Regions from separate parts of the Limnohabitans sp. INBF003 genome, predicted to be linked through region 2. Evidence: predicted binding sites of a transcription regulator. Region 2 holds the regulator's gene; each other region holds the start of a gene.

What was found. Region 2 encodes LexA, which represses DNA repair genes until DNA is damaged. Its sites were predicted from a motif close to ACTGTATNNNNATACAGT; they were not measured.
Region 1: a site for LexA is predicted at 1,310-1,327, ahead of ACZ5VE_RS02240 (Y-family DNA polymerase). Genes of this name have one in related genera too.
Region 3: a site for LexA is predicted at 1,547-1,564, ahead of cho (excinuclease Cho). Genes of this name have one in related genera too.
Region 4: a site for LexA is predicted at 2,398-2,415, ahead of ACZ5VE_RS03235 (PA0069 family radical SAM protein). Genes of this name have one in related genera too.

What each region holds. Positions count from the first base shown of each region.
Region 1 covers NZ_AP029222.1:452,589-457,007, reverse strand. The annotation lists gene ACZ5VE_RS02250 (SulP family inorganic anion transporter) at 1-147, shown strand, start outside; gene ACZ5VE_RS02245 (putative transporter) at 177-1,133, opposite strand; gene ACZ5VE_RS02240 (Y-family DNA polymerase) at 1,336-2,616, shown strand; gene ACZ5VE_RS02235 (DUF429 domain-containing protein) at 2,710-3,525, opposite strand; gene ACZ5VE_RS02230 (BLUF domain-containing protein) at 3,530-3,952, opposite strand; gene folE (GTP cyclohydrolase I) at 3,962-4,419, opposite strand, start outside.
Region 2 covers NZ_AP029222.1:1,298,940-1,303,358, forward strand. The annotation lists gene ACZ5VE_RS05960 (MFS transporter) at 1-506, opposite strand, end outside; gene ACZ5VE_RS05965 (D-2-hydroxyacid dehydrogenase family protein) at 535-1,542, opposite strand; gene ACZ5VE_RS05970 (hypothetical protein) at 1,600-1,791, opposite strand; gene lexA (transcriptional repressor LexA) at 2,065-2,736, opposite strand; gene ACZ5VE_RS05980 (asparaginase) at 2,820-3,788, shown strand; gene adk (adenylate kinase) at 3,859-4,419, opposite strand, start outside.
Region 3 covers NZ_AP029222.1:2,078,749-2,083,167, forward strand. The annotation lists gene ACZ5VE_RS09390 (stealth family protein) at 1-541, opposite strand, end outside; gene cho (excinuclease Cho) at 641-1,507, opposite strand; gene ACZ5VE_RS09400 (MBL fold metallo-hydrolase) at 1,675-2,568, opposite strand; gene ACZ5VE_RS09405 (transglutaminase domain-containing protein) at 2,659-3,336, shown strand; gene ACZ5VE_RS09410 (MFS transporter) at 3,343-4,419, opposite strand, start outside.
Region 4 covers NZ_AP029222.1:673,775-678,193, forward strand. The annotation lists gene ACZ5VE_RS03215 (glycerate kinase type-2 family protein) at 1-616, shown strand, start outside; gene ACZ5VE_RS03220 (Crp/Fnr family transcriptional regulator) at 745-1,371, shown strand; gene ACZ5VE_RS03225 (thioredoxin family protein) at 1,453-1,782, shown strand; gene ACZ5VE_RS03230 (hypothetical protein) at 1,836-2,306, shown strand; gene ACZ5VE_RS03235 (PA0069 family radical SAM protein) at 2,418-3,500, shown strand; yybP-ykoY riboswitch at 3,545-3,711, shown strand; gene ACZ5VE_RS03240 (TMEM165/GDT1 family protein) at 3,724-4,302, shown strand; gene ACZ5VE_RS03245 (DMT family transporter) at 4,325-4,419, shown strand, end outside.

The sequences.
Region 1 (4,419 bases), 850 kb from region 2:
AAGCTGCCTGTAGAAAACGCTTTGCACCGCGCAGGCGAACTGGACGAAGGGCCATTCCTCAAGATGTACCGCACCGACGCCGAGGCCATTCAAGCACTCAAGGCACTGGACCCGCTGCCTTCAGACATGGCCGCTGCAGCCATCTGAGGCGCACGGATCGGCCCATCGGCCTCGGTTCAGGCCAAGCCCTTTTCAAATTCGGTCAAGCGCTTGTGAATCGAGCGCAGCTCGGTGATGTCGGTCCAGCGCTCGATCAGGTATGAAAAAGCCTCGTTCACCTTGCCAAACGCATTGCTGACCTGCTGGATCACGCCCAGCGTGATCAGCCCGGTGAACAGCGACGGCCCCATCAGCAGGTAAGGAAAGATCACCATCGTCTGGCTGTAAAAATTGCTCCAGAGATTGAAGTAAGCATAGTGGTTGAACAAACGGAAGTTGTTCAGCCGCACCCCTGTGAACAAGTTCAGCACGGTGGGCAAATCCATGCGGCTGCGGTCGTCTTCGGCATACACCAAATTCTTGCGCAATGCGGCTTCGGTCTTTTGGTTGTTGTATTCGAGCCCCGGCAGGCGAATGCCCACAAACCACGACAGCACGGTGCCGCCCAAGGCGGTGGTCAAAGCCACCCAAAACAGCGAGCCCTCAAACTGCAGCCAGGCAATCGCCATCCCCTTGGACAGCGCCCACAAAATCGGGATGAACGAGGCCAGCGTCAGCACTGCCCGCACCAAGCCCAGCCCCAGATTTTCGGTTTGGCGGGCAAAGCGCATGCAGTCTTCTTGAATGCGCTGCGAAGCGCCTTCGACCGTCTCACTGGTCTTTTGCCAACGCGGCAAATACACCTCGGTCATGGCCTGACGCCAACGAAAGGCGTAGTGCGAGGCGAGGTACGTTTCCAGACTGCGCAGCAGCATGTAGGGGAACGCGATCCACGCGAACTGCTGCATGAAACCCCAAAACATGGCCAACCCGCCTGCTTGCTCGGGCTTTTGCAACAGGTCGTAAAACTGGCCGTACCAGGTGTTGAGCTTGACCGTCTGCTGCACCGTGATGAACACCAGCGCCACCAACACCAACAAACCACCCCAAGCCCACAAGGCCCAACGGCGTGAAAGAAAGAAACTGCCAAACATCAAAAAGCCTTGTCGGTTTTGTGAAAGAACAAACACTGCCCGCCCTGCTGCCGCCACATCCCATCGGCCTCGGGGCAGGTTGCCGTGCCGTCATCGGTGCGGTCACCTGCGGCGGGTAATTATCAGCGTCCGCATGACTCTTCCTCTCTGTTTTAAATTTTTCAGGTTGACAATATACTGTACATAAATACAGTATATTGCCATGCTTCGCTCCCTCTTCATCGACTTCAACAGCTACTTCGCTTCGGTCGAGCAGCAGCTCGATCCGGCCTTGCGTGGGCGGCCGGTGGGGGTGGTGCCGGTCATGGCAGATTCGTCGAGTTGCATTGCGGCCAGCATTGAGGCCAAGGCTTTTGGTGTCAAAACGGGCACGCGGGTGGCCGACGCCAAACGGATGTGTCCGGGCATTGCGCTGGTGTTGGCTGACCACGCGAAGTATGTGCAGGTGCACCAGCAGGCCGTGGCCGTGGTGGACCGGTTGGCGCAAGTGCGGCAGGTGGTGAGCATTGACGAGATGGAGTGCGAGCTGACCGGTCGCTGGCGTGAGCGTGAACGCGCTGTGGCGCTGGCCCAGCAGATCAAGGCGGCGCTGCTGGCCGAGGTGGGCGAGTGCATGCGCACCTCGATTGGCATTGCGCCCAACACGCTGCTGGGCAAGCTGGCCAGCGACATGCACAAGCCCGATGGCCTGACGGTGATCGAGCAGCACGAATTGCCCGAGCGGCTGTTACCCCTCAAGCTCTCGGCCCTGCAAGGCATTGGCCCCCGCATGCGCGAGCGCCTGTCGCGTTGCGGCATCGAGACCATGGAACAGCTGTATGCCGCGCCGCGTGATTTGCTGCACACGGCCTGGGGCGGGCTGGCGGGTTCCGACATGTACGACAGGCTGCGCGGCCAGTGGTACGGGCCACGCGCCACGGTAGCGCGCTCGCTTGGGCATTCGCATGTGCTGCCGCCCGATTTGCGCCACCCCACAGGCGCGCACCAAGTGCTGCACCGCTTAACGCAAAAGGCGGCCATGCGGCTGCGCAAGCAAGGTTTTTATGCCACGGCCATGCAGGTGTTTGTGCGCTGCGACCACCGTTGGCAACGCGAGGCCGGTGGCGAGCGCGCTGTGCATGTGGGCGAGACGCAAGACACGGGCTTTTTGCTGCACACGCTCGACCAGCTTTGGTTCAGCGGCTTGCACCTGCTGCAGCGCCCGCAAGCTGTGGGCGTGCAGCTGTGCGGGCTGGTGCTGGCGAGTCAGCACACACCGGATTTGTTTGATTCGCTTGAAGATGAACCCACCGCCCGTGCTGCGCAGACAAGGCAAAACCAAGAAGTTCACCGCGACCGGACCCGACTGATGTCGGCCATGGACGTGCTCAACCGCACTTATGGCAAGAACGCGGTGTACTTTGCCAGCGCCCACCACGCGCTGGACGCCGCGCCGATGCGCATCGCGTTCAACCGGATTCCGGATCTGGAAACGGAACGCTGAGTCGACCGTAGGAGCTTGCCCTGCAAGCAATAGACCGCAGTTACACAACCACCCCATCGCCAGCAGGGCTGGCTCCTACAAGATGTGGCAGCATCAGGCGGTGACGATCCAGCCTTCGAGTGGGTCGCACGGCGGCAGGCCGTATTGCGGATGCCCGGCTTCGTGCTGTTGCTGCGCCCAGGCCGCTTGCATCAGGCACAAGGTGGCGTCCAGGGCATCGCCGCTGGCGTCATCTGCCAAGCGCCCCAACAGGGCGTTGCTGGCCACCAGGCGCAGGCCCAGTCGGGTCTGGCCGCGCTCCAAGGCGCTGAGCAGTTCACGCCGGGCCAGCAAGCGCTCGGGGGTTTGTTTGGCTTTGTCGTCACTTTTGTAGCTTTGGTTGCCCAAGACCTCACGCGCCAGCAGGCCGGGGTAGGCTTCCAGCGCCACGCGGCGGGTGTCGCCTGCGTGCAGGCCGGGCAGGTGCACACCCGCTTGGCGCAACAGGGGCACGCCCGCGTGCAGCATGTAGGCCACTGGCGGGTTGACCCATTTCATGGAGGGGCTGGAGCCTGCGGGCCGGTCAGCGGCGCGGTGGGCAAACTTGCCACCCACGGGGCGGGCGTTGCAAAACGCCGCAAACTGTTCGCGAATTTGGGGGCGCTCCAGCGCGCCATAGTGGTCCATGCAGGCCGCCCAGTCGGTGGGCCAGCCCAGGCTTTCCACCAGTTCACGCGGCAAGCCAAAGGGCAAATCAAAACCGCCCACCCAGTCGGCAGGCTGCGCCAACCAATGGCCGAATGCGTTCAGGGTTTCAAAGGTGTGCAGGGCTTGCAGTTGCACCCTGCCCTGCCGGGCATTGCCCAGCGCCAGCACAATGGGTTTACGCTTGCTGGGACTGCTGGAAAAATCGCAGCCGATGAGCTGCATCGGATCAGGCGCGGCCGATGATGGATGCAGTGGCCATCAGCTCTTCGAGCAAGGCCAGAGAGACTTTGCCCGAGACGCTGTAAGGGTCTAGCTCAGCGCGCTCGGAGTACTTGAGCAGGATGTTGGTGTTCACACGCGAGGCATCGACCTGGCCCATGGTCCAGCCACCGAAGCGGCGTTCACTGATTTCTTCGTAATGCAGCAAGACCACGTCTTTGTGGCGCACATCTTTCTGGATGTGACCATACAGTTCGCTCACGGCGTTGCGGCCACCTTCGATGGCTTGCAAAAAGATGCCGCCACCGTAGCACAGGATGCCTGTGATGCCGCTGGACGGGTTGTACTGGCGCGACTGGGTCAGGATGGCGTCGATGGTTTCCGGGCGGGAATCCACCACTCGGCTGGCGTAAAGCAGGCGTACCAACATGGTCAGTCCTTATTTGGGAATCAATGACAAAAATTCACGGCGCAGGTTCGGGTCTTTGAGGAAGGCTCCTCGCATGACCGAGTTGATCATCTTGCTGTCCATGTCTTTCACACCGCGCCAGCCCATGCAGTAGTGGCTGGCTTCCATGACGATGGCCAGGCCATCAGGCTGGGTTTTGCGCTGGATCAGGTCGGCCAGCTGGACCACGGCTTCTTCCTGGATCTGAGGGCGGCCCATGATCCATTCGGCCAGACGGGCGTATTTGGACAGACCAATCACGTTGGTGTGCTCGTTGGGCAGCACGCCGATCCAGATCTTGCCAATCACCGGGCAAAAGTGGTGGCTGCAAGCGCTGCGCACGGTGATGGGGCCGACGATCATCAGCTCGTTGAGGTGCTCGGCGTTGGGGAATTCGGTGATCTCCGGGCCTTCGACATAGCGGCCTTTGAACACTTCCTTGAGGTACA
Region 2 (4,419 bases):
CGCCAGCCCAGCGTGCCGCCGATCCAGGCCCCCAAAGGCATGCCCAGCACCGAGGCCACAGACCAGCCCAGAAACACAAAGGTGATGGCCCGCCCACGCTGGTGTGCGGGCACCAGCAGCCCAATGCACGAGGCCGCCTGCGGGGTGAAGATGGCAGCCGAGACCAGCGCCAGTGAGCGCAGGAGGTTGAGGCTGGCAAAGCCTGGTGCAAACGCGGCTAGCGTGTGCCACAGGCCATACCACAGCAAGCAACCCACCAGCAGTTTGCGCCGGTCCCACCCGGCCACCAAGGCCGCAAACAAGGGCGCGCCCAAACAAACGACCAAGGCGCCCACCGAAATCAGGTGCCCGGCGGTGGCCACCGACACCGACAGTGACGAAACAATGTCGTTGAGCACCCCGGCGGCAACCATGACGCCGGTGCCGATCACGATGTTGCCAAACATCATGGGCCATAAAACACCCGGCAAACCGGTGTGGGGCGTGTGAGCTGTGGTCGCGGTCAAGGGGCGATGGTGCTAGGGTGGCGTGTTGTCAGCGCCGCACTTGCAATGCGCCAGGGTTGACGATGTTGGTCGGTGTGCCCTTGATGAAGTTCACCACGTTGTCGAAAGCGGCACCGAAATAATGTTCGTAGCTGTCTTTTTCGACATAGCCAATGTGGGGCGTGCAGATGCAGTTTTCGAGGCGCAGCAAAGCCGAGCCTTGCAAAATCGGTTCGGATTCAAAAACATCGATGGCGGCCAAACCCGGATGGCCCCGGTTCAAGGCCCCTATCAAGGCGTTGGGTTCGATCAACTCCGCTCGGGACGTGTTGACAAACAAGGCGGACGGTTTCATGCGCCCCAGGTCATCGCTGGTCACGATGCCTTGGGTCGCGTCGTTGAAGCGCAGATGGAGTGACAGCACGTCGGCTTCTTCAAAAAATGCGGTGCGACTGCTCGCGGCACGGTAGCCGTCCTGGCTGGCTTTGGTGCGCGACTCGTCGCTGCCCCAAACCATCACATCCATGCCAAATGCTTTGCCGTAGCCCGCCACCAATTGGCCAATTTTTCCGTAACCCCAGATGCCCAGGGTTTTGCCTTTGAGAACTGTGCCCAAGCCAAAATTGGCCGGCATGGAGGCCGCTTTCAGTCCTGACTGCTGCCACGCACCGTGTTTGAGGTTGCCAATGTATTGGGGCAAGCGCCGTGCTGCGGCCATGATCAAAGCCCAAGTCAGCTCTGCTGGTGCGACGGGAGAGCCCACACCTTCGGCGACAGCCACGCCTCGCTCCGTGCAGGCGGCCAGATCGATGTGACCGCCCAAGCGACCTGTCTGGACAATCAATTTCAAGCGGGGCAGTTTTTCGATCACGGCGCGTGTCAGCTGGGTGCGCTCGCGGATCAGGACAATGATGTCTGCATCTTTTAAACGGACCGACAGCTGACCGATGCCTTTGACCGTGTTGGTGTAGACCTTGGCCGGAAAATTTTCGAGTTTGGCTGCGCAACTGAGTTTGCGCACTGCATCTTGGTAGTCGTCAAGGATCACAATGTTCATCCCTCCATTGTGCCTTGACGGGGCAGCCTGATCAGGCCGCTGGGGACGCTTTTCTGATCAAGCGCGCACTTGTGCGGCCTCAATGGCCGCCAGGCGGTCCAATTCGGCGCAGACATCGGCCATGCGGCCTGAAATCACCATGCGACCAGCACCTTTGACCCGTTGATCACTTTCGGTGACCCGCAAGACTCGCAGGGCAGGTGGAGCCGATGCAGACGCTGACCGGTGCGGCAGAGCTGGGGTTTTCAAGCCTTGTTGCTGCGGACACGCCGGTCTGCGCGCAGTCCAGACGGGGCGCAAGTAGGCGTTTGCGCGTTGGGGCTTGGTCACCGAAGGTGGGACACGGTTGAAATTGGAGAAGCCTTGAAAAAGACCCGAAAGAGCAAGCAGAGCGATTCCCATGTGAAACCTTTCAAAAGCATGGAGGTTGGACACAGGCAGGATTGCTGAAAGAGCCTGTTGCATCAGGGCTGACAGCTTCATGCCGCCAGCGCCCGCCACCTGATGCAACAAGCAGGAGACTTACATCAGGAGCGTGTTGCGGATCAGACCCACGGCCAGGCCTTCGATGTCGAAAGGCTCTTCGGGGTTGACCACAATGGTTTGGTAATCGGGGTTTTCGGGCAGCAGCTCGATGCCGTTGGCGGTTTTGCGCAGGCGCTTGACCGTGACTTCATCGCCCAGCCGGGCCACCACGATCTGGCCATTGCGAACTTCTTTGGTCGATTTCACGGCCAGCAGGTCGCCGTCCATGATGCCGACGTCGCGCATGGACATGCCCCGTACCCGGAGCAGATAGTCGGGTTGTTCGGAAAACAGTGTGCTTTCAAGCTGGTAGGTGCGATCGACGTGTTCCTGCGCCAAAATGGGCGACCCGGCGGCCACGCGGCCGATCAATGGCAAACTCAATTGGCCCAGACCGGGCAGGGTGAGGCTGAACAAGTCAGATGGTGCACGCAGGCTGCTGCGGTTGCTGCCTTTGAGGCGGATGCCGCGTGAGGTGCCGCTGACCAGCTCAATGGCCCCTTTGCGGGCCAGGGCCTTGAGGTGTTCTTCTGCCGCATTGGCCGACTTGAAGCCCAGCACGCTGGCGATTTCGGCACGCGTGGGGGGGGCGCCGGTGTTGGCAATGGTGTTCTGGATCAGTTCCAGAATTTCTTGCTGCCGGGCGGTGAGTTTGGGGCTGTCGGTCATGGCGGTCTCCTTGTGGGGATTGGGTGAACTGTTGTTTCATCCAGTGACTGTATTTTTAACCAGTTTTTGGGGCAGTGCAAGTGGTGGACGCAAAAAAAATTCAGAAAATCGTGGTTTTGGGCACAGGCGGCACCATTGCCGGCACGGCGGCCAGCGCCGCTGACCACACCGGTTACACCGCCGGGCAACTGGGTGTGCAGCACTTGCTGGACGCTGTTCCTGGCCTGAATGACGCGCTGCAGGGGGCCGCTCTGGTGTGCGAACAAGTGGCCCAACTCGACAGCAAGGACATGGACCACGCCACCTGGCAAGCGCTGGCACAGCGCTGCACGCACTGGCTCGCGCAGCCCGATGTGGGCGGCATCGTCATCACCCACGGCACCGACACGCTTGAAGAAACCGCCTGGTTTTTGCAACAGGTGCTGGCCACGTCCAAGCCCGTGGTGCTGACCTGCGCGATGCGCCCAGCCACCGCCTTGACACCCGATGGCCCGCAAAACCTGCTGGACGCCTTGGCCGTGGTGCACGACCCGATGGCGAGAGGCGTACAGGCCGTCTGCGCTGGCCGCATCCACAGCGCCCGCGATGTGCAAAAAGTCCATCCCTACAGGCTGGACGCTTTCAGCTCGGGCGAGTCCGGCCCCGTGGGTTGGGTGGAGCAAGGCCGGGTGCGCTGGGCCCATGCGGTGAATGCGCCGCATGCCCAGGTTGTGCCGCACGCCCATGCCCGCCAGGCGCTGGCCTTGCCTGCCGCCGACTGGCCTTGGGTGGCGGTGTTGCACAGCCACGCTGCTGCTGATGCTCGGCAGGTGCGCGCCTTGGTTGCTGCGGGTGTGAAAGGCTTGGTGGTGGCGGGCACCGGCAACGGCACGCTGCACCAAAGCCTGCTCAGCGCACTGGCCGGTGCGCAGGCCCAGGGCGTGGCCGTTCGCCTGACCACCCGCTGCGCCGAAGGGCAGATCGTGGGGCAACCTGCGGCGTTGCAGACGGCGCCTGCAGGGCTCAATGCGTACAAGGCGCGGGTGAGTCTGATGCTGGATTTGATGGGCTGAAATACCCACAAGAACCAGAAACAACAAAGCCCCGCATTGCGGGGCTTTGTTCATTGGAGCCGCTGAAAAATCAGTCAGCCAATGCCGCAAAGGCGCGGGCGGTGATGTCTTCCACGCTGCCGGTGCCGCTGATGGCACGGTATTTGGGGGCGGCTGAGGCGTCGGCCTTGGCCCAGTTGGCGTAGTAGTCCACCAAGGGGCGGGTCTGGGCGCTGTAGACGTCCAGGCGCTTTTTGACGGTTTCTTCCTGGTCGTCGGCGCGTTGCACCAGGGGTTCGCCGGTCACGTCGTCCACGCCGTCGACTTTGGGCGGGTTGAACTTGACGTGATAGGTGCGGCCCGAAGCGGGGTGCGAGCGGCGGCCGCTCATGCGGTCGATGATGGCGTCAAAAGGCACATCGATTTCGAGCACGTAGTCGAGCTTGACGCCTGCAGCCTTCATGGCATCGGCCTGAGGGATGGTGCGGGGGAAGCCGTCAAACAGGAAGCCGTTGGCGCAATCGGCCTGGGCGATGCGCTCTTTGACCAGGTTGATGATCAGGTCGTCGCTGACCAGACCGCCTGCGTCCATCACGGCTTTGGCTTGCAGGCCCAGTTCGGTGCCTGCTTTGACCGCTGCGCGCAGCATGTC
Region 3 (4,419 bases), 780 kb from region 2:
TGGACAGGCGACAGGCGTTTTCGAGCGACGTGGCGTCCATGCGCATGGCTTCGTCGGTGACCACCGGATCGTCCGACCAGGTGACATGGAAGCCATCGTAATGGAACCAGTCATCGACGCTGACCGGGGCACCAAAGAACACATCGTCGTTGAAGTAAAAGTAACGCTCGGACAAGCCGGGAATGTGGTGAATCCAGGACTCGATGTGCCCGGAATCAAAGGTGGGCAAGGATGCCTCGGGGATCAGTTCGCGGTGGTCCACCAGCGTCAAGCGGTCCGAGGGGCGCAGCCAGTCGGGGGCCTGGGCATCGGTGACGATGTAAACATGGCCGTGGTCTGGGAAAAACTTCTCCAAGGCCCGCAGGCTGTAACGCAGCTCGTGGTTGTCCCGAAACCGGCCTTCCACATTGCTGTAGCGGGCCATGGCGGCACTGGAATCGCTGGGGAGTTGCTGCAGGGCGGCCTGGCGTTTGGCCCGCCAGGTCGAATCATTCCCGTCAACCCACAAATAAACGATGTCGATGGGCGAATCGTGAGGCATGTCTGCGTTGGATTTTTTGAAGAGGCTGAGTCTAGCAGTGGGTCTGCGCAAGCGTTGGCAATAACCGCCTTGACCTGAGGGCCACTGAGGGGCCCGGTGTCAGGCGGCGGACAAAACCTGAACTTCCACGCTTTGTGTCAGCAGCGGTCGGCACAGGATCTTGTAGCCATCGGCGTCAAAGCCTGAAGCCACCTGACTCAGTTGGCGAGCTTCGCCGATGGTGGGCGCGCTGCCCAGGTAGCACCAATGGTTGACCACATGGATTTGCGTGAAGGCTTCGTCGCGCTCGACCAAACCCACCGCACCGGGGTAAGGCCAGCACGCCACGCGCTGCGCCAGCAGGCTGCTGAACAGCCGTTCACGGTGCTCGGCTGGGCTTTCATCCCCCCGGCACACGCCCGCACATTGGCGGATGGCGGCCCGAAAGCAGGCTTTGCCGGGTGGCAGTTTTTCGAGGCCCAACGGGCCATAGCAGAGCTTGTTCTGGTCGGCGATGGCCCTCAGGGCATCGAGCGCGGCGTGGCGGCTGGCAAACAGACCATACAAATCAGGCTCGCTCGCAAAATCAATGTCCTTGGAATAAACCACTTGGGGCACATCACCCGCCATTTGCAAGCTGCACAGCTGTTTGTTGCGGCGCAATTTCTGGTTGAACAGCGGGTGTTGGGCTTTGATCATTTGCGCTTCCAGCAGCAAAGCCCCGATCTCGCCCGCCGTGCGGATGTGGCTGATGCGCTGGGTCTGGCGCAGCATGCGGGCTTCGTCGGGCGTGCGCAAGTGCGACAGCAGCCGGGCGCGGATGTTGATGCTTTTGCCGATGTACAGCGGCAAGTCGCCGTCTTGGCCATGAAAGGTGTAAACACCTGCTCCGGTGGGGGCGTCTTCGATGGCTTCGCGCAAGTGCTGCGGGTATTCGTAAACCCGACTGTCTTCAAAGTCATCGCGGCGGCGTCTTGGCAAAGGCATGGCGTTCAATGGGTGGGCAAACTCAGAGGGGTGCAAAGTACTGTTTATATTTACAGTATACTGATCTGGTCATGCTTCCTGCAGTTGCCTGACATTTTGTTCTTTGGCGCCCCCGGCCTTGCGGCTTGGGGCGTTTTTTTATGCCTTGGGCTGTGCTACTTGTCGGCTCAAACCACCCCAAAGCGACCATCGTCCTGGTGGCTGATTTGCCCTTGCGCCAGCAACTCGGCCAGGTGCATGCCAATGGTGTTGCGCTCGGCGCAGGGCACAAAGGGCACATCGTAGCCTTGGGGGTACAGCAGGCGTCGGCTGACTAACTCATCCAGACTCTGCGGGGTTTGCAGGTAAGCCAGCAGCTGGTCGCTGCGTTCGTCGAGCTTGCTGGCGTAACGCGCCAGATCGCGCAAAAACTGCACTCGGTCAGTGACCACCGCCTTGTGATGCGAGGTGACCCAGATGCGGGCCTCCAGCTGCGCCACTTTTTTCAGGCTTTGCCGAAAGTCACTCAAGCTGGAAGTCGCATCGCCGTAATAGGGGCCAAAGCCGGTCAGGTCGATGTCGCCAATGAAGGCCAGGCCTTCGCTTTCAACCACCAAGGCGCAGTGGCCCGATGTGTGGCCCGGCAGGTGGTGTGCACGCACGCGCACCCCGCCGCCCAAATCCCACGACGCGCCATCGCTGTAGCCGGTGGCGTCGGGTCGGGGCTGGTAATGAAAATCCTTTTGCACGATCTGGTGCATCGCATCAAGCACGTCTTGCGGGTAACCGTAGTGCTGGCACATGCCAGCCCACGATTGGGCTGCGGCCAGATCGGCCTCGTGCACCTGCACCCGGGCGTGCGGGAGGCGGTGCAGCCCGGCCATGTGGTCTTCGTGCACATGGCCCAGGATGACCAGGTCCACCGTGTCCAGTTCGGGGCCAATCCGGTTGGCCACCTCGGGGGTGTCAAACGCCACCCGGGTGTCGGCCCCCTGCACGATGAGCTGATTGCCGTCGGGGTATTTGCCCGATTTTTCTCCCAAGTGCACACGCACCGCACCAAAATTCAACACCGACGCCATGACATGCTTTCCTGATCAACCCCAAGGGCAATAGAGGCCACTATAGCCAGCGTGACAGCCCCGCGCTGCCGCACAGGCTACAGTGAACGCATGAACACCCGCCCCTCTGCCGCCACCCTTGCAGCCACCGCCCTGATCGACAGCGACCACCCGGCCGTGATCGCCTTTGCCAGTGAGAACGCGCAAGGCCAAGACGACCGTGAACGTGCCGTGTCGCTTTATCTGGCGGTGCGCGACCAGTTCCGATACGACCCGTACCGCATCGACCTCGCACCCGAAGGCATGCGGGCCAGCTCGGTCATTGCCCAAGGCGCTGGCTGGTGCGTGCCCAAAGCGGCCTTGATGGCCGCAGCCTGCCGTGCGGTGGGCCTGCACGCACGCCTGGGCTATGCCGATGTGCGCAACCACCTGAGCACCGAGCGCTTGCGCCAGACCATGCAGACCGATGTGTTCATCTGGCATGGTTATGCCGACATCTGGCTGGAGGGCCAATGGGTCAAGGCCACGCCCGCTTTCAACATCGGGCTGTGCGACAAGTTTGGTCTGTTGCCTTTGGAGTTTGATGGGCGAAACGATTCGATCTACCACCCGTTTGACAAGGCGGGCAACCGGCACATGGAGTACGTGAACCAGCGCGGCAGCTTTGACGACATGCCGCTGGCGCAGATCGTGGCCGACTTCAAGACCGTCTACAGCGGCTGGATGGCCGAACACGACTCGCTGCAAAACGCCAGTTTTGAGCAAGACGTGACGCGCGAGACGCGCTGAGGGCCATCAGGCGCTCACGACCGCCGCCCGCTTGACGCGCCACAGCAGCCACAAGGCCACGCTCAGGTTGAGCGCGTTCCACAACACCCCGTTGATGAAAGCCGCGTGGTACGAGCCCGTGAGGTCAAAAACCTTGCCCGACATCCAGCCGCCCAAGGCCATGCCGATCAGGGTGGCAAAAATCACCGCCCCCACGCGTGAACCCGCTTCCTTGGCCGGGAAGTACTCGCGCACGATGATCGCGTAAGCGGGCACGATGCCGCCTTGAAACAGGCCAAACAAGGCCGAGATGACGTAGAGCGACACCAGGCCGTTGAAGGGCAAAAACAGCAGCAAGGCCACGCCTTGCAAAACCGAGCCCAGCACCAGCGTGCGCAAGCCGCCAATGCGGTCGCAAATCAAGCCCGAGATGAGCCGGCTGGCAATGCCGCTGGCCAGCATGAGCGAAAGCATTTCGGCCCCGCGTGCAGCGCCAAAACCCAGGTCGGTGCAATAAGCCACGATGTGCACCTGCGGCATGGCCATGGCCACACAGCAAGCCACGCCCGCCACGCACAACAAAAATTGCGCTTTGTTCAGGCTCAAGCCAAAAGGCCGCTGCGACTGCTGTGCCTGGGCACTGCCCGCCACCGGGGTTTGCAACAGCGGCGGCCGCTGGCGCATGAGCAAGCTGAGCAGCGCCATGCCGATGCCGCAAAACAGCCCCAAAGCAACATAGGTGCTGCGCCAGCCCACGGTCTCGACCCCGTGCTGGGCCAAAGGCGGCCACAAGGCCCCCGCCACGTAGTTGCCGCTGGCGCACACCGCCACCGCAATGCCACGTCGTTTTTGCCACCACAAGGACGTATCGGCCACCAAGGGCGCAAAAGTGGTTGAGCTGCCGATCAAGCCCAACAGCAAACCGTGCGCCAACGCAAACCACCAGATATTGGTCGAAAAACTGGCCGCAATGAACCCGAGGCCCGTGCCCACGCCCCCCAACAACAACGGCACATGCACACCCGATCGGTCGGCCCAGCGGCCCATATAAAGACCACCCAGACCAAAACCCAGCATCATCAGGGTGTAGGGAATGGACGCATC
Region 4 (4,419 bases), 630 kb from region 2:
CGAGGTGTTGCAAGCCCTGCAAGCTGGTATCTGGGAAACGCCCAAACCCGGTTCGCCCGTGTTTGCAGGCCATGCCCTGCACATGATCGCCACGCCCCAACAATCGCTCGAAGCCGCTGCCGAGGCAGCCCGCGCACAAGGCCTTCATGTTTACATACTGAGTGACGAGATCGAGGGTGAATCGCGTGAGGTGGGCAAGGTGCACGCTGCGCTGGCCCGCGCTGCGGCGAAGGGGCAGGGGCCGTTTCAAAAGCCGTGCGTGATCTTGAGCGGCGGCGAAACCACCGTGACCATCAAGCCCCAACCAGCGGGCACGCCCAAAGGCCGAGGCGGCCGGGCGGGCGAGTTTTGCATGGGCCTGGCCCAGGCCCTGCAAGGCCAGCCCGGTGTGTGGGCCTTGGCCGCCGACACCGATGGCATTGACGGCATCGAAGACAACGCCGGGGCGCAAGTGACCCCCGACACCTTGGCCCGTGCCCAGGCACTGGGCCACAAGGTGGACGAGCACCTGCAGCGCAACGATGCCTACGGCTTTTTTGAGGCATTGGGGGATTTGGTCATCACGGGCCCCACGCACACCAATGTGAACGACTTTCGGGCGATTTTGGTGGTCTGATTTGACGCCACTGAATTGACGCAAATCGGGCGTAAATCGGGCGACTGGCACAAGTCGCAAGAAGCCCCGCCGGGTATTGATGTGTGTCAAACCCGCAGGCCCTGTGATCTGGCACATTCAGGGCCATCATGTTGGATACTTCTTTGCCCCTTTCCTCCGAGCCCGCCACCCGTCTGGAGGCCGGTACCGTCTTGCTGCGACGGGGTGATGCGGTCGATCGCATCGTGCATGTGATGCAGGGCCGGGTGGTTTTGGGGGTGATGACGCAAGGTGAAATGACGCACCAACTGGGTGTGGTCGAAGGGCCTTTCTGGCTGGAGGCCGCTTCTGGCTTGCTGGGCTTGCCACATGCGGTAGACGCTGTGGCCGAATCACCGGTGCAGCTGCACTATGTCAGCGTGCCCGACTTTGTGGCCGAAGTGAAAGCCTTGCCCGAGGCCTCGCAAAACCTGCTGATTGACATGGCGCGTTCGCAGCGCCAACAAACCGAGCTGGGGGTGAGCCGTCTGGCCAAAGACGCCGATGCGCGTTGCGCCGAGTGGCTCTTGCGCCACGCCGAAACTGATGCGCTGGCCGGTGGCCTAGCTGTCACCTTGCGTGAACGCAAACGCACCATTGCCGCCCAATTGGGCATTGCGCCAGAAACTTTTTCTCGGGTGCTGCGCCATTTGCGTGAGCGCCAACTCATCAGTGGCGCGGGGCGTGTGCTGGGCTTGCCCAACCCGCAAGCCTTGCGTGATCTGGCTGGCGTTTGACCGTTTTTGCAGCAGGCTGTGTCTGCAGCCCAAAGCCAAGCTTGCCATACCATTGCCAGCTCAACTCTGCGTCAATTCAACATGCCCGCCCCTTACCTCAGTGAAATCGAAGCCCCCAGCCGCGCCGATGTGGACGCTTGGCGTGGTCTGACCTTACTCGAATTTGGCACCGACTGGTGCGGCCATTGCCGCGCTGCCCAGCCCGCCGTCACACAGGCGATGGCAGAGCACCCGCAATGGCAACACCTCAAGGTGGAAGACGGCTCGGGCCGTGCGCTTGGGCGTTCTTTCCGCGTCAAGCTTTGGCCCACACTGGTGTTTTTGCGTGATGGTCAGGAGATCGCCCGACTGGTGCGGCCCACATCGGTGAGCGAATTGAATGCGGTCTGGGCTGCCATGGACCGGGCTTGAGCGCTGGTTTTTCGGTCTTGAGGAGGGTGCTCCATCCTCTTAAGCTGGCTTTCATGACCGCTCATCAAAATGTGCGGCTTTGGAGGAGTCTTGCAATGAAATCAGTGTTGATGGGGTTGACCCTTGTGTTGTTGGCGGGTTGCGCTCAAGAGGCTGCATGGGACAAAGCCCTGGTGTGTTCCGGAATGGAAGCCACCGCATCGACGGATGCTGGCACCGCCAAGCAGGCCTTGCCCTATCGGATCAGCGTGGATGTTCGCCAGCGTCATGACCAAATTCAGCTCAAGTCACTCAACGCCACGCCTTGGAAAGGCACAGACGGTAAGTTGCATTTTCAGTCGAACTTTGCCGGTGGCTGGCTGGCGGGTCAGCTGGATGAAAACACGGGTGCGATGAACCTCATTGTTGAGCGTCGATTGACGGTGGATGGCGTGCAACAAGCCACCAGAACGGTCGGCGATTATGTCTGTTTGGCCGCGACAGGGCCGATGCTGAAGGGCCGCTCCAACACGCCCACGGTCTGAGCCATCATCTGGTCTGTTGCCGGGCCTGACCGGCAGGGCGGCGGACAAGCGTTGGCGCTGAATGCAGGTGGCGCTTGCATTCAATCAAAATACTGTATGAAAATACAGTTCATGACCATTGCCCACATTCCCATTGCGCTGGACGCCATCAAAGGCCGTGGCAGCGCCACGCGCTTGGCACACCGCTTTGAGCGCGATGCCCGTGAACCGTTTGACGATGGCTGGGCCGTTGAATCCGAAGATGCTCCGCGCATCACCACCACCTGGACCTGGGAACAAGCCAAAAGCGCCATCAGCCGCAACACCTCGCCCGACATCGGCTTTGACCGCTCGATCAACCCTTATCGGGGCTGTGAGCACGGTTGCAGCTATTGCTATGCCCGCCCATCGCACAGCTATTTGGGCCTCTCGCCCGGGCTGGACTTTGAAACCCGGCTGATCGCCAAGCGGGGGCTGGCCGACCACTTGGTGCATGAACTGGCGAGCCCGCGGTACAGCCCCGGCATGATGGCGCTGGGCACCATCACCGACGCCTACCAGCCGCTGGACCGTGAGCTGCGCCTGACCCGCGAGGTGTTGCAGGTGCTGCACGACTGCCACCACCCCATGGCCGTGGTGACCAAGGGCAGCGGCATCGAGCGCGACATTGACCTGCTAGCGCCCATGGCGGCTCGCAAGCAGGCGGGCGTTTATGTGAGCGTGACCACGCTCGACACCGATCTGGCCCGCCGCATGGAGCCGCGGGCTGCTGCGCCCTGGCGACGCTTGCGCACTATCCGCACGCTGGTCGATGCGGGCATTCCGGTGGGGGTGAGTGTGTCGCCGCAAATCCCGTTCATCAACGACGACATGGAGCAGGTGCTGGCCGCCGCCCGCGATGCCGGTGCCACCAGTGCGTTTTATGTGGTGCTGCGCCTGCCGTGGGAGTTGTCGCCGCTTTTCAGGCAATGGCTGGACCTGCACTACCCCGACCGCGCCGCCCGCGTGATGGCCCGCATGCACGACCTGCGCGGCGGCAAGGACTACGACGCCAGCTTTGCCACACGCCGCAGCGGCCAGGGCATCTGGGCCGACCTGATCGCCCAGCGCTTTGACAAGGCTTGCAGGCGGTTGGGCCTGAACCGTCAGCGGCACGACTGGAGTGTGGCGGGTTTCAGGCCGCCGTCTACCGTGGGGCAAATGGGCTTGTTTTGACGAGCGCTGGACCAGGAAAGTGCAGATGACTGCATGGTAAGATCGCCGCCGTCACTGGGGAGTAGCCGCTCTTTCACCCAAGAGGCTTGCGTCAACATACTTGGTCGTTTTTGACCATGGCGCAAGCAGCACCACGCCTGGCAAGACCTTTGACCATGATGCCTCCGTTCAGGCCGGAGACGCGTCGTGGTCATTCGTTTTCGGATCCGGCCTTGGAGCATTCATGGAATCCCTTCTCGTTTCAACTGGCGTTGTGGCCCTCGCTGAAATCGGCGACAAAACCCAGCTTCTCGCGTTCATCCTCGCTGCGCGCTTCAAAAAACCCCTCCCCATCATTGCCGGCATCCTGGCGGCCACCATCGTCAACCATGGTTTGGCAGGTGCCTTGGGTGCCTGGATCACTTCGGCCGTCAGCCCCGAACTGCTGCGCTGGGTTTTGGGTGCTTCCTTCATCGGCATGGCCATTTGGACGATGATCCCTGATGAAATCGAAGAAGACGAAACCCAGGTGGCCAAGCGTTTCGGCGTTTTTGGCGCCACGCTGATCACCTTCTTTTTGGCTGAAATGGGCGACAAGACACAAATCGCCACAGTGGCCATGGCGGCACACTACGCAAACCCCGTCATGGTGGTGATCGGCACCACACTGGGCATGCTGATTGCCGACGTGCCTGCGGTTTTCGTGGGCGACAAACTGGCCAACAAGATCCCGATGAAGCTCGTGCATTCGATTGCCGCAGGTGTCTTTGCCATTTTGGGTGTGGCGACGCTGCTGGGCGCTGGTGCCCGGTTCGGTATCTGACACAACCCAACAAGAGCGATTCATGCGCCACAGTGTTTTATTTGCCCTGGTCGCGGCCGCTTTGTTCGGTGTCAGCACCCCCATTGCCAAGCAGCTGGTCGGAGAAGTCTCGCCACT